2 regions of the Streptomyces sp. NPDC046985 genome follow, and region 1 is predicted to be linked to the other one. Evidence: predicted binding sites of a transcription regulator. Region 1 holds the regulator's gene; the other holds the start of a gene.
The links. The regulator HrcA, encoded in region 1, represses chaperone genes, less so after heat shock. The targets are predictions, from matches to a motif close to TTNGCACTCNGNNNNNCNGAGTGCNAA.
Positions count from the first base shown of each region.

Region 1 (5,328 bases):
TACGCCCGTGCGCCCGCCTCCTCGAACAGGGCCAGCTCCTCGGGAGAGACGCCGCCTTCGGGGCCGACGACGAGCACGATCTCGCCCTCGGCGGGGAGTTCGGCGGAGGCCAGCGGCGACGAGCCGGTCTCGTGCAGGACGGCGGCGAAGTCGGCGCGGGCGAGGAGGGCGGCGACCTGCCGGGTCGTCGCGGCGTCCGCGACCTCCGGGAAGCGCACCCGGCGGGACTGCTTGCCGGCCTCGCGGGCCGTCGCCCGCCACTTGGCGAGCGCCTTCGCCCCGCGCTCGCCCTTCCACTGCGTGATGCAGCGGGCGGCGGACCAGGGCACGATCGCGTCGACGCCGACCTCGGTCATCGTCTCCACGGCGAGTTCGCCCCGGTCGCCCTTGGGGAGCGCCTGGACGACGGTGATGCGGGGCGCCTCCGGGGCTTCCTCGTGCGAGATCTGGAGGTCCGTGAGGACCAGGCGGTCCTTGCCCTCGGCGGCCTTCACCACGCCCTCGGTCCAGCGCCCGCGCCCGTCGGTGAGGATCACGTCCTCGCCGGGGCGCAGCCGCTTCACCGAGACCGCGTGCCGGCCCTCGGCTCCCTCCAGCACGAACTCCGGTCCAATGACGCGCAGTTCGTCGACCACGAACACCGGCTTGGTCATCGCGGGCCGCCTCCCGCGGCCGGACGGGCCGCCAACCCCGCTCGGGCCGCGTCCAGTTCGGTGACCAGAACCTCCACCAGCCGTCCGGCGGGCATCTCCCGGGCCATCCGGTGGCCCTGTCCCGCCCACAGCGCCATGCCCTGCGGGTCGCCCGCCTCGGCGGCGGCCTTGCGCAGCGGCGCCGTGAGGCGGTGGACCTCCGGGTAGGCGGCGGGCGCGTACGGGCCGTGCTCGCGCAGGAAGCGGTTGACCAGGCCGCGGGCGGGCCGCCCGCTGAAGGCGCGGGTCAGCTCGGTGTGCGGGAAGAGGGGGTCGGTCAGGGCCCGCTTGTGCAGGGCGTGCGCGCCGGACTCGTCGGCGGCGAGGAACGCCGTGCCCAGTTGCGCGGCGCTCGCCCCGGCCGCGAGCACGGCGGCGATCTGGCCGCCGCGCATGATGCCGCCCGCGGCGACCACCGGGAGGGTCACCGCCTCGCGGACCAGGGCGACCAGGGACAGCACGCCGTGGGCCGCGCCTTCGCTCTCCGGTATGTCGCGGTGCGTGCCCTGGTGGCCGCCGGCCTCCACGCCCTGCGCGATCACCGCGTCCGCGCCCGCCGCCCGCACGGCCTGCGCCTCCTCCACGGTGGTCGCGGTGACCGCGACGAGCGTCCCGACGCGGTGCAGGGAGTCGACGACCTCACGGGCCGGCACGCCGAAGTGGAAGGAGACGACCGGCACCGGGTCGTCGAGCAGGGCGGCGAGCTTGACGTCGTAGCCGTCGTCCCGGCCGCACTCCGGGTCGCCCAGCTCGGCGTCGTACCAGGCGGTCTCGCCCGCGAGCTGCTGCGCGTAGAGGCCCACGGCGCCGGACTCGGCGTGCTCGGCCTGCGGCACGAAGACGTTCACGCCGAACGGCCGGCCGGTCAGCCCGCGGACCTGCTTGATCTCCTGGTACATGCCGTCCGCGGTCTTGTAGCCCGCGGCGAGGAACCCGAGCCCGCCGGCCTCCGACACCGCGGCGGCCAGGCGCGGCCCGGCGGGACCGCCCGCCATGGGGGCCTGCACGATCGGGTGCGTGAAGAGATCGGTCAGCGCGGAGGACATGACCGCATGGTGCCATGTTCCGGGCAGGGACCCGAAACCGGGCAGCCCGTCGATCAGGCCGGGGGCCGCGGCGGGCACGCGTGCGCGTGCGCCGGGCACGCTTTCGCGTGCGCCGCGGCCCCGTGGACGGTCACCGGCCGTTGAAGGCGTCCTTCAGCCGGGAGAACAGGCCCTGCTGCCCCGGCTGGAACTGGCCCTGGGGGCGCTCCTCGCCGCGCAGCTTGGCCAGCTCGCGCAGCAGGCGCTCCTGCTCGGGGTCGAGCTTGGACGGGGTCTGCACCTCGACGTGCACGATGAGGTCGCCCCGGCCGCCGCCGCGCAGATGCGTGACGCCCCGGGCGTGCAGCGGGATCGACTGGCCGGACTGGGTGCCCGGCCGGATGTCGACGTCCTCCAGGCCGTCCAGGGTCTTCAGCGGCACCTTGGTGCCCAGGGACGCCGCGGTCATCGGGAGGGTGACCGTGCAGTGCAGGTCGTCGCCGCGCCGCTGGAAGGTCGAGTGCGGCAGCTCGTGGATCTCGACGTACAGGTCGCCGGCCGGGCCGCCGCCGGGGCCGACCTCGCCCTCGCCCGCGAGCTGGATCCGCGTGCCGTTGTCCACACCGGCCGGGATCTTCACCGTCAGGGTGCGGCGGGCGCGGATGCGGCCGTCGCCCGCGCACTCCGGGCACGGGTTCGGCACGACCGTGCCGAAGCCCTGGCACTGGGGGCAGGGGCGGGACGTCATGACCTGGCCCAGGAAGGACCGGGTCACCTGCGAGACCTCGCCGCGGCCACGGCACATGTCGCAGGTCTGCGCGGAGGTGCCCGGCGCCGCGCCCTCGCCGTTGCAGGTGTTGCAGACGACGGCGGTGTCGACCTGGATGTCCTTGGTCGTGCCGAAGGCCGCCTCGTCCAGCTCCACCTCCAGCCGGATCATCGCGTCCTGGCCCCGGCGGGTGCGCGAGCGCGGCCCGCGCTGCGACGCCGTGCCGAAGAACGCGTCCATGATGTCGGAGAAGTTGCCGAAGCCGCCCGCCCCGAAGCCGCCCGCGCCGCCCCCGCCGGCCTGCGAGAGCGGATCGCCGCCGAGGTCGTAGACCTGCTTCTTCTGCGGGTCCGACAGCACCTCGTAGGCGGCGTTGATCTCCTTGAACCGCTCCTGGGTCTTCGGATCGGGGTTGACGTCCGGGTGCAGCTCGCGCGCGAGCCGACGGAACGCCTTCTTGATCTCATCCTGCGACGCGTCGCGGCGCACGCCGAGAACGGCGTAGTAGTCCGTGGCCACTTACGACTCCGCCAGGATCTGTCCGACGTACCGTGCCACTGCGCGTACCGCTCCCATCGTTCCCGGGTAGTCCATGCGGGTCGGTCCGACCACGCCGAGCTTGGCGACTGCCTCGCCGCCCGAACCGTAGCCCACCGACACGATGGACGTGGAGTTGAGTCCTTCGTAGGCGTTCTCGTGACCGATGCGCACGGTCATGCCCGGATCCTGCGCCTCACCGAGCAGCTTGAGCATCACGACCTGCTCCTCCAGCGCCTCCAGCACCGGCCGGATGGTGAGAGGGAAGTCATGTGCGAAGCGGGTGAGATTGGCGGTGCCGCCGATCATCAGCCGCTCCTCGTTCTCCTCGACCAGGGTCTCCATGAGCGTGGACAGCACCGTGGAGACCGTACTCCGGTCCTCCAGGTCGAAGCCGTCGGGCAGGTCCTCCACCAACTGCGGCACGTCCGCGAAACGGCGGCCGGCGATCCGGCTGTTCAGCCGCGCCCGCAGGTCGGCGAGCGAGGTCTCCCCGAAGGGGACCGTGCAGTCGATCATCCGCTGCTCGACCCGCCCGGTGTCCGTGATCAGCACGAGCATCAGGCGCGCGGGCGCCAGCGACAGCAGTTCCACGTGCCGCACCGTGGAACGGGTCAGCGACGGGTACTGCACCACGGCGACCTGCCGGGTGAGCTGCGCCAGCAGCCGCACCGTGCGGGCCACCACGTCGTCGAGGTCGACGGCGCCGTCCAGGAAGTGCTGGATCGCGCGCCGCTCCGGGCCGGTCATCGGCTTGACCCCGGCGAGCTTGTCCACGAACAGGCGGTAGCCCCGGTCGGTGGGGATGCGGCCGGCGCTGGTGTGCGGCTGGGCGATGTAGCCCTCGTCCTCCAGGACGGCCATGTCGTTGCGGACCGTGGCCGGGGAGACGCCGAGGCTGTGCCGCTCGGTCAGGGCCTTGGAGCCGACCGGCTCCTCGGTCCCCACGTAGTCCTGGACGATGGCGCGCAACACCTGAAGCCGTCGCTCGCTGAGCACCCGCGCACACCTCCAGTCGCTTTCCACGGCGCCGCCCGGCACTCGACGCGCTCGCCTGGCACTCGGCGCATACGAGTGCCAGCATTCCCCGGCCAGTGTACGGTCGTCGGGTGCACTGGCGGCAAGGCCGGGGCGGGGGAGGTTGGGCGGGGGGTGGGGGGTGGAGCCCTTGGCGGGGAGGTGGCGGGGAGGTTGGGCGGGGGTTGGGGGGGGTTGGGCCCCTTGGAGGGGAGGCTGGGCCCGGGGCCGGGGAGGCTGGGCCCGGGGCCGGGGAGGCTGGGCCCGGGGCCGGGGAGGCTGGGCCCGGGGCCGGGGAGGCTGGGCCCGGGGCCGGGGAGGCTGAGCCTGGTGCCGGGGAGGCTGAGCCTCGTCGTCCGCTCTCCTGTCGGGCGCCGGGAGGGCGGCGCCGCGGCGTCAGGGTGTGTGCTCTCGCCGCGCCGGACCCTGGGTTTCGTACCAGGCCGTACTTGGCTCAGAGTCCGGTCTCTTCCTAGGCGTGCTCGGCTCACGGATCGGTGCGGTGGGAGGCCCGTACGGGTGCGGGGCGTCGCGGGGCCGTAGGCAGTGGCTTGACGGCAGGGCCTAACGTCCCGGTATGAAGGTGACGCGGGAAGCGGGCCGGGCGGCGCCGGTTTGGGAGCGGCTGGCCGACGGGGTGCACAGGGTGCGGCTGCCGGTGTGGGACTGCACGGTCGGGCTGGTCGTGGGGGCGGGGTCGGCGCTGCTCGTGGACGCCGGGTCGAGCCTGGCGGAGGGCGCGTGGCTGCGCGCCGGGGCGGAGCGACTGGCGGGCGGCCGTGTGACCCTTCTCGCGCTGACGCATCCGCATTTCGACCACGTCTTCGGGGCGGCGGCGTTTCCCGGGGCGGAGGTCTTCGCGGCCGCGGGGGCGGGGGCGGTGCTCGGCGGCGGAGCGCCCGGTGGGGTGGGTGACGGTGTGGGCGGGGCGTCCGGTGGTGCGGGTGGCGTGCGCGGCGGTGCGAGCGGCTTGCTCGGCGGCGCGGGCGGCTTGCTCGGCGGCGCGGGTGGCGGGGGTGCGGGCGCGCGGGCCGAGCTGCGGGACGACGCCGTGGCGCACGGTCTCGCGCCCCGGGCGGCGGACGAGGCGGCGGCGGCCCTGGTGCGGCCCGACCGGGAAGTCTCCGACCGGCTGGCCCTCTCCCTGGGCGGCGGCCAGGAAGCGGTGCTGGCGGACGTGGGCCCCGGGCACACCGGGCACGATCTGGCGGTGCTGGCGCCTGCGTCGGCGCCCGGCGAGCGGCCGGTGGTGTTCTGCGGCGACCTGGTCGAGGAGTCCGGCGAGCCG
Region 1 is NZ_JBEYWK010000013.1:167,452-172,779, forward strand. It holds gene ABZ861_RS18775 (16S rRNA (uracil(1498)-N(3))-methyltransferase) at 1-653, opposite strand, end outside; gene ABZ861_RS18780 (nitronate monooxygenase) at 650-1,738, opposite strand; gene dnaJ (molecular chaperone DnaJ) at 1,869-3,005, opposite strand; gene hrcA (heat-inducible transcriptional repressor HrcA) at 3,006-4,022, opposite strand; gene ABZ861_RS18795 (MBL fold metallo-hydrolase) at 4,618-5,328, shown strand, end outside.

Region 2 (5,328 bases), on a different contig from region 1:
ACATCTGGCGCTACGCGCCGCTGCTGCCGGTCCCCGCGGACGTGGCTGAGAAGCCCAACCTCAACCCCGGCTGGACCAGGCTCGTCAAGGCCGACAATCTGGCGCGCGAGCTGGGCGTGACCGGCGGCCTGTTCGTGAAGGACGACTCCGGCAACCCCACGCACTCCTTCAAGGACCGCGTGGTCGCCCAGGCCCTGGAGGCCGCCCGCGCCTTCGGCTTCACCACCCTGTCCTGCTCCTCCACCGGCAACCTGGCCGGCGCGGTCGGCGCCGCCGCCGCCCGCGCCGGACTGCGCAGTTGCGTGTTCATCCCGCACGACCTGGAGCAGGGCAAGGTCGTCATGGCCGCGGTCTACGGCGGCGAACTCGTCGCCATCGAGGGCACGTACGACGACGTGAACCGTTTCTGCTCCGAGCTGATCGGCGACCCGGCCGGCGAGGGCTGGGGCTTCGTCAACGTCAACTTGCGGCCGTACTACGCCGAGGGCTCCAAGACGCTGGCGTACGAGATCTGCGAGCAGCTCGGCTGGCGGCTCCCGGACCAGCTCGTGGTGCCGATCGCCTCCGGCTCGCAGCTCACCAAGATCGACAAGGGACTGCGGGAGCTGATCGCGCTCGGGCTGGTCGAGGACCGGCCGTACAAGATCTTCGGCGCCCAGGCCGAGGGCTGCTCGCCGGTGTCCGCCGCGTACAAGGCAGGGCACGACACGGTGCGCCCGCAGAAGCCGGACACCATCGCCAAGTCCCTCGCCATCGGCAACCCGGCCGACGGCCCCTACGTGCTGGACGTCGCCCGCCGCACCGGCGGCGCGGTGGAGGACGTGACGGACGAGCAGATCGTCGACGCGATCACGCTGCTGGCCCGCACCGAGGGCGTCTTCGCGGAGACGGCGGGCGGCGTGACCGTCGGCGTCACCAGGAAGCTGATCGAGGCCGGCGTGCTCGACCCGGCGAAGACCACCGTCGTCCTCAACACCGGCGACGGCCTGAAGACCCTGGACGCGGTGGCCGGCGCCGGACCGACCGCCGCCATCCGCCCGACCCTGGACTCCTTCCGAGAGGCTGGCCTCGCATGAGCGTGACCGTTCGCATCCCGACCATCCTGCGCACCTACACCGGCGGTCGGGCCGAGGTGAGCGCCGAGGGCGCGACCCTCGCCGAGGTCATCTCCGACCTGGAGAGCAACCACACGGGCATCGCCGGACGCGTCCTGGACGACCAGGGCAAGCTGCGCCGCTTCGTCAACGTCTACGTCAACGACGACGACGTCCGCTTCGAGGGCGGCCTGGAGGCGGCCACCCCGGACGGCGCGGGCGTGTCGATCATTCCGGCGGTCGCCGGCGGCTGAGCATTACCCTGGGTAACTTCTGATACCCGCCGTTCTTCGGACGGCCCTCTCCGCGAGAGAAGCGGAGGGGGCCGTTCTGTGTGATTGAGCGCGGTACAGTTGGGGAACGCGACCCCGGTCAACGGATCGGAATACTCCGGTTTTCTGCCGCCCGCCGATGAGAAGTAGCCAAAGTAGGCGGGTATTTCGCGGCATTTGCCGTTTCTGAGCGGCCCGACTTGCCCTGCATCGAGATGAATTCTCGGTACATTCCGGACCTCGCCCGTCCAGAATTCTCGTCCAACTGACCTGTTGCAGACGGCAGTTGGACAGATACATTCAGCCGCGGTCGACGCGTTCCGGCGCACGCCCCCGTCCACGGGGGGTGAGGTCTGACCCGGGTCCGCGAAGTGCGGATCTGTGCAAGGGCCAGTAATAGGGGAGTTAGGCATGGCTCAGGGCACCGTCAAGTGGTTCAACGCGGAGAAGGGGTACGGCTTCATCGCGGTCGACGGTGGTGCGGACGTCTTCGTCCACTACAGCGCGATCCAGATGGACGGCTACCGCTCGCTGGAAGAGGGGCAACGGGTCGAGTTCGAGATCTCGCAGGGCCAGAAGGGCCCGCAGGCCGACATGGTCCGTGTCACTGCCTGAATCGCGCGACCACCGCAAGCGTTCTACGGCCGAAGGGCCCGCACCTCCCCGGGAGGCGCGGGCCCTTCGGCGTGTCCGGGCGCGGACGTCCCCGTAAGGCGCGGGCCCTTCGGCGCGGCCCGCCGCCGGACCCTCGAAGGCGCTTGCACTCGAAGGGGCCGAGTGCTAATCATTGCGTTAGCACTCTGAAGGTGAGAGTGACAACGAGGACCGGGTCGGTGAGGCCCGCAGGCCGGGTGGGGCAAGGAACCACGAGGCCGGCGAGCCGTCCGTCGCGGGCGCGGGCGCGGTCCGAAGGAATCACCCCCAGTCCTGGAGGGACCACTTCACATGGCCAAGATCATCGCGTTCGACGAGGAGGCGCGGCGCGGCCTCGAGCGCGGCATGAACCAGCTCGCGGACGCCGTCAAGGTGACCCTCGGCCCCAAGGGCCGCAACGTCGTCCTCGAGAAGAAGTGGGGCGCCCCCACGATCACCAACGACGGTGTCTCCATCGCCAAGGAGATCGAGCTCGAGGACCCGTACGAGAAGATCGGCGCCGAGCTGGTCAAGGAAGTCGCCAAGAAGACGGACGACGTCGCCGGCGACGGTACGACCACCGCGACCGTGCTCGCCCAGGCCCTGGTCAAGGAGGGCCTGCGCAACGTAGCCGCCGGCGCCAACCCGATGGCCCTCAAGCGCGGCATCGAGCGCGCCGTCGAGGCCGTCTCCGCCGCCCTGCTCGACCAGGCGAAGGAGGTCGAGACCAAGGAGCAGATCGCCTCCACGGCCTCCATCTCCGCCGCCGACACCCAGATCGGCGAGCTGATCGCCGAGGCGATGGACAAGGTCGGCAAGGAAGGCGTCATCACCGTCGAGGAGTCGCAGACCTTCGGTCTCGAGCTTGAGCTCACCGAGGGCATGCGCTTCGACAAGGGTTACATCTCCGCCTACTTCGCGACCGACATGGAGCGCATGGAGGCGGTGCTCGAGGACCCGTACATCCTCATCGCCAACTCCAAGGTCTCCTCGGTCAAGGACCTGCTCCCGCTCCTGGAGAAGGTCATGCAGTCGGGCAAGCCGCTGCTGATCATCGCCGAGGACGTCGAGGGCGAGGCCCTGTCGACCCTGGTCGTCAACAAGATCCGCGGCACCTTCAAGTCCGTCGCCGTCAAGGCCCCGGGCTTCGGCGACCGCCGCAAGGCCATGCTCGGCGACATCGCCATTCTCACCGGCGGCGAGGTCATCTCCGAGGAGGTCGGTCTCAAGCTGGAGAACGCCACCCTCGACCTGCTGGGCAAGGCCCGCAAGGTGGTCATCACCAAGGACGAGACCACCATCGTCGACGGCGCCGGCTCCTCGGAGCAGGTGGGCGGCCGGGTGAACCAGATCCGCGCCGAGATCGAGAACAGCGACTCCGACTACGACCGCGAGAAGCTCCAGGAGCGTCTGGCCAAGCTCGCCGGCGGTGTCGCGGTGATCAAGGCCGGCGCCGCCACCGAGGTGGAGCTGAAGGAGCGCAAGCACCGCATCGAGGACGCCGTGCGCAACGCCAAGGCGGCCGTCGAGGAGGGCATCGTCGCCGGCGGCGGCGTGGCCCTGCTCCAGGCCGGCCAGGTCTTCGAGAAGCTGGAGCTGGAAGGCGACGAGGCGACCGGCGCCAACGCCGTGAAGCTCGCGCTGGAGGCCCCGCTCAAGCAGATCGCCGTCAACGGCGGCCTCGAGGGCGGCGTCGTGGTCGAGAAGGTGCGCGGCCTGCCCGTCGGCAACGGCCTGAACGCCGCGACCGGCGAGTACGTCGACATGATTGCCGAAGGCATCATCGACCCGGCGAAGGTGACCCGTTCCGCGCTGCAGAACGCCGCCTCCATCGCCGCGCTGTTCCTCACCACCGAGGCCGTCATCGCCGACAAGCCGGAGAAGGCCGCCGCGCCGGCCGGCGGCGGCATGCCGGGCGGTGACATGGACTTCTGATCGACCGGTTTCCGGTTGATCGACCGTCCTTCGACCCGAGGGCGGCGCCCCCTGCCAGACAGGGGGCGCCGCCCTCGGGCGCGTTTGTGCGGGGGAATTCGCGGCGGGGGCGGGGCAGCCTGGCGGCGCATTGTGAGCGAGGTGGGGCAGCTCGGCCGTGCCATGCCAGAGGGGCGGGGGTGGCTCGGCGGGGGAATGCGGAGAGGTCGGGGTCGCTCGGCGGGGGAATGCCGGAGAGGTCGAGGCAGCTCGGCGGGGGAATGCCAGAGAGCGTGGGGCAGCTCGGCGGCGCCTTGCCAGAGTGGCGGGGGCGGCTCGGCGGGGGAATGCCGGAGAGCGCGGGGCAGCTCGGCGGGGGAATGCCGGGGCGGCGGAATGTCGCGGTGGGCGGGGTGGTCCGGCGAGGGAATGCCGCCGCGGTCAGGGGGGTCCGGCGGGGGAATGCCGGGGCGGTCGGTGTGGTTGACGCCCGGTGCGGGCGCTTCATGCGCGTGCACATACCTGCCGGTATCCAGAACCGTCCGCCGATTCCCGTCTTCCCTCTGCGAGGAGTTCCCGAATGACCGTCACCGCCTCCGAGACCGGAGCCGGGTCCGCCTCCCGCGCGGCCCGGCTCCTGTCCCGCCCGGTCGCCCTCAACGGCCTGACCGTCCCCAACCGGATCGCGATGGCCCCGATGACCCGGATGTTCTCCCCGGGCGGCGTCCCGGGCGAGGACGTGCAGTCGTACTACGCCCGCCGGGCCGCCGCGGGCGTCGGCCTGATCGTCACCGAGGGCACCTACGTCGGGCACGCCTCGGCCGGTGACAGCACCCGGGTGCCGCGGTTCCACGGCGAGGAGCAGCTCGCCGGCTGGGCGAAGGTGGCAGAGGCCGTGCACGCGGCGGGCGGCACGATCATGCCGCAGCTCTGGCACATCGGCATGGTCCGCCAGGCGGGCCGGGGCCCGTTCCCGGACGCGCCGCCGGTCGGCCCCTCCGGCCTGCGCGTGACCGGCGTCGAGGGCGAGGGCCAGGCGATGACCCAGACCGACGTGGACGACGTGATCGGCGCCTTCGCCGAGGCCGCCGCGGCGGCGGAGCGCATCGGCTTCGACGGCGTGGAGCTGCACGGCGCCCACGGCTACCTCCTGGACCAGTTCCTCTGGGCGGGCACCAACCGCCGTACCGACGTCTACGGCGGCGACGCGGTGGCCCGGACGCAGTTCGCCGCGGAGATCGTGGCGGCGGTCCGCGAGGCCGTCTCGCCCGAGTTCCCGGTCGTCTTCCGCTACTCGCAGTGGAAGCAGGAGGCGTACGACGCCCGTCTGGCCGAGACCCCGCAGGAGCTGGAGGCGCTGCTGGCCCCGCTCGCGGCGGCCGGAGTGGACGTCTTCCACGCCTCCACCCGCCGCT
Region 2 is NZ_JBEYWK010000006.1:317,114-322,441, reverse strand. It holds gene thrC (threonine synthase) at 1-1,076, shown strand, start outside; gene ABZ861_RS10665 (MoaD/ThiS family protein) at 1,073-1,348, shown strand; gene ABZ861_RS10660 (cold-shock protein) at 1,778-1,981, shown strand; gene groL (chaperonin GroEL) at 2,312-3,934, shown strand; gene ABZ861_RS10650 (NADH:flavin oxidoreductase) at 4,494-5,328, shown strand, end outside.
Region 2: the regulator HrcA is predicted to act here: its motif matches at 2,124-2,150, upstream of groL (chaperonin GroEL).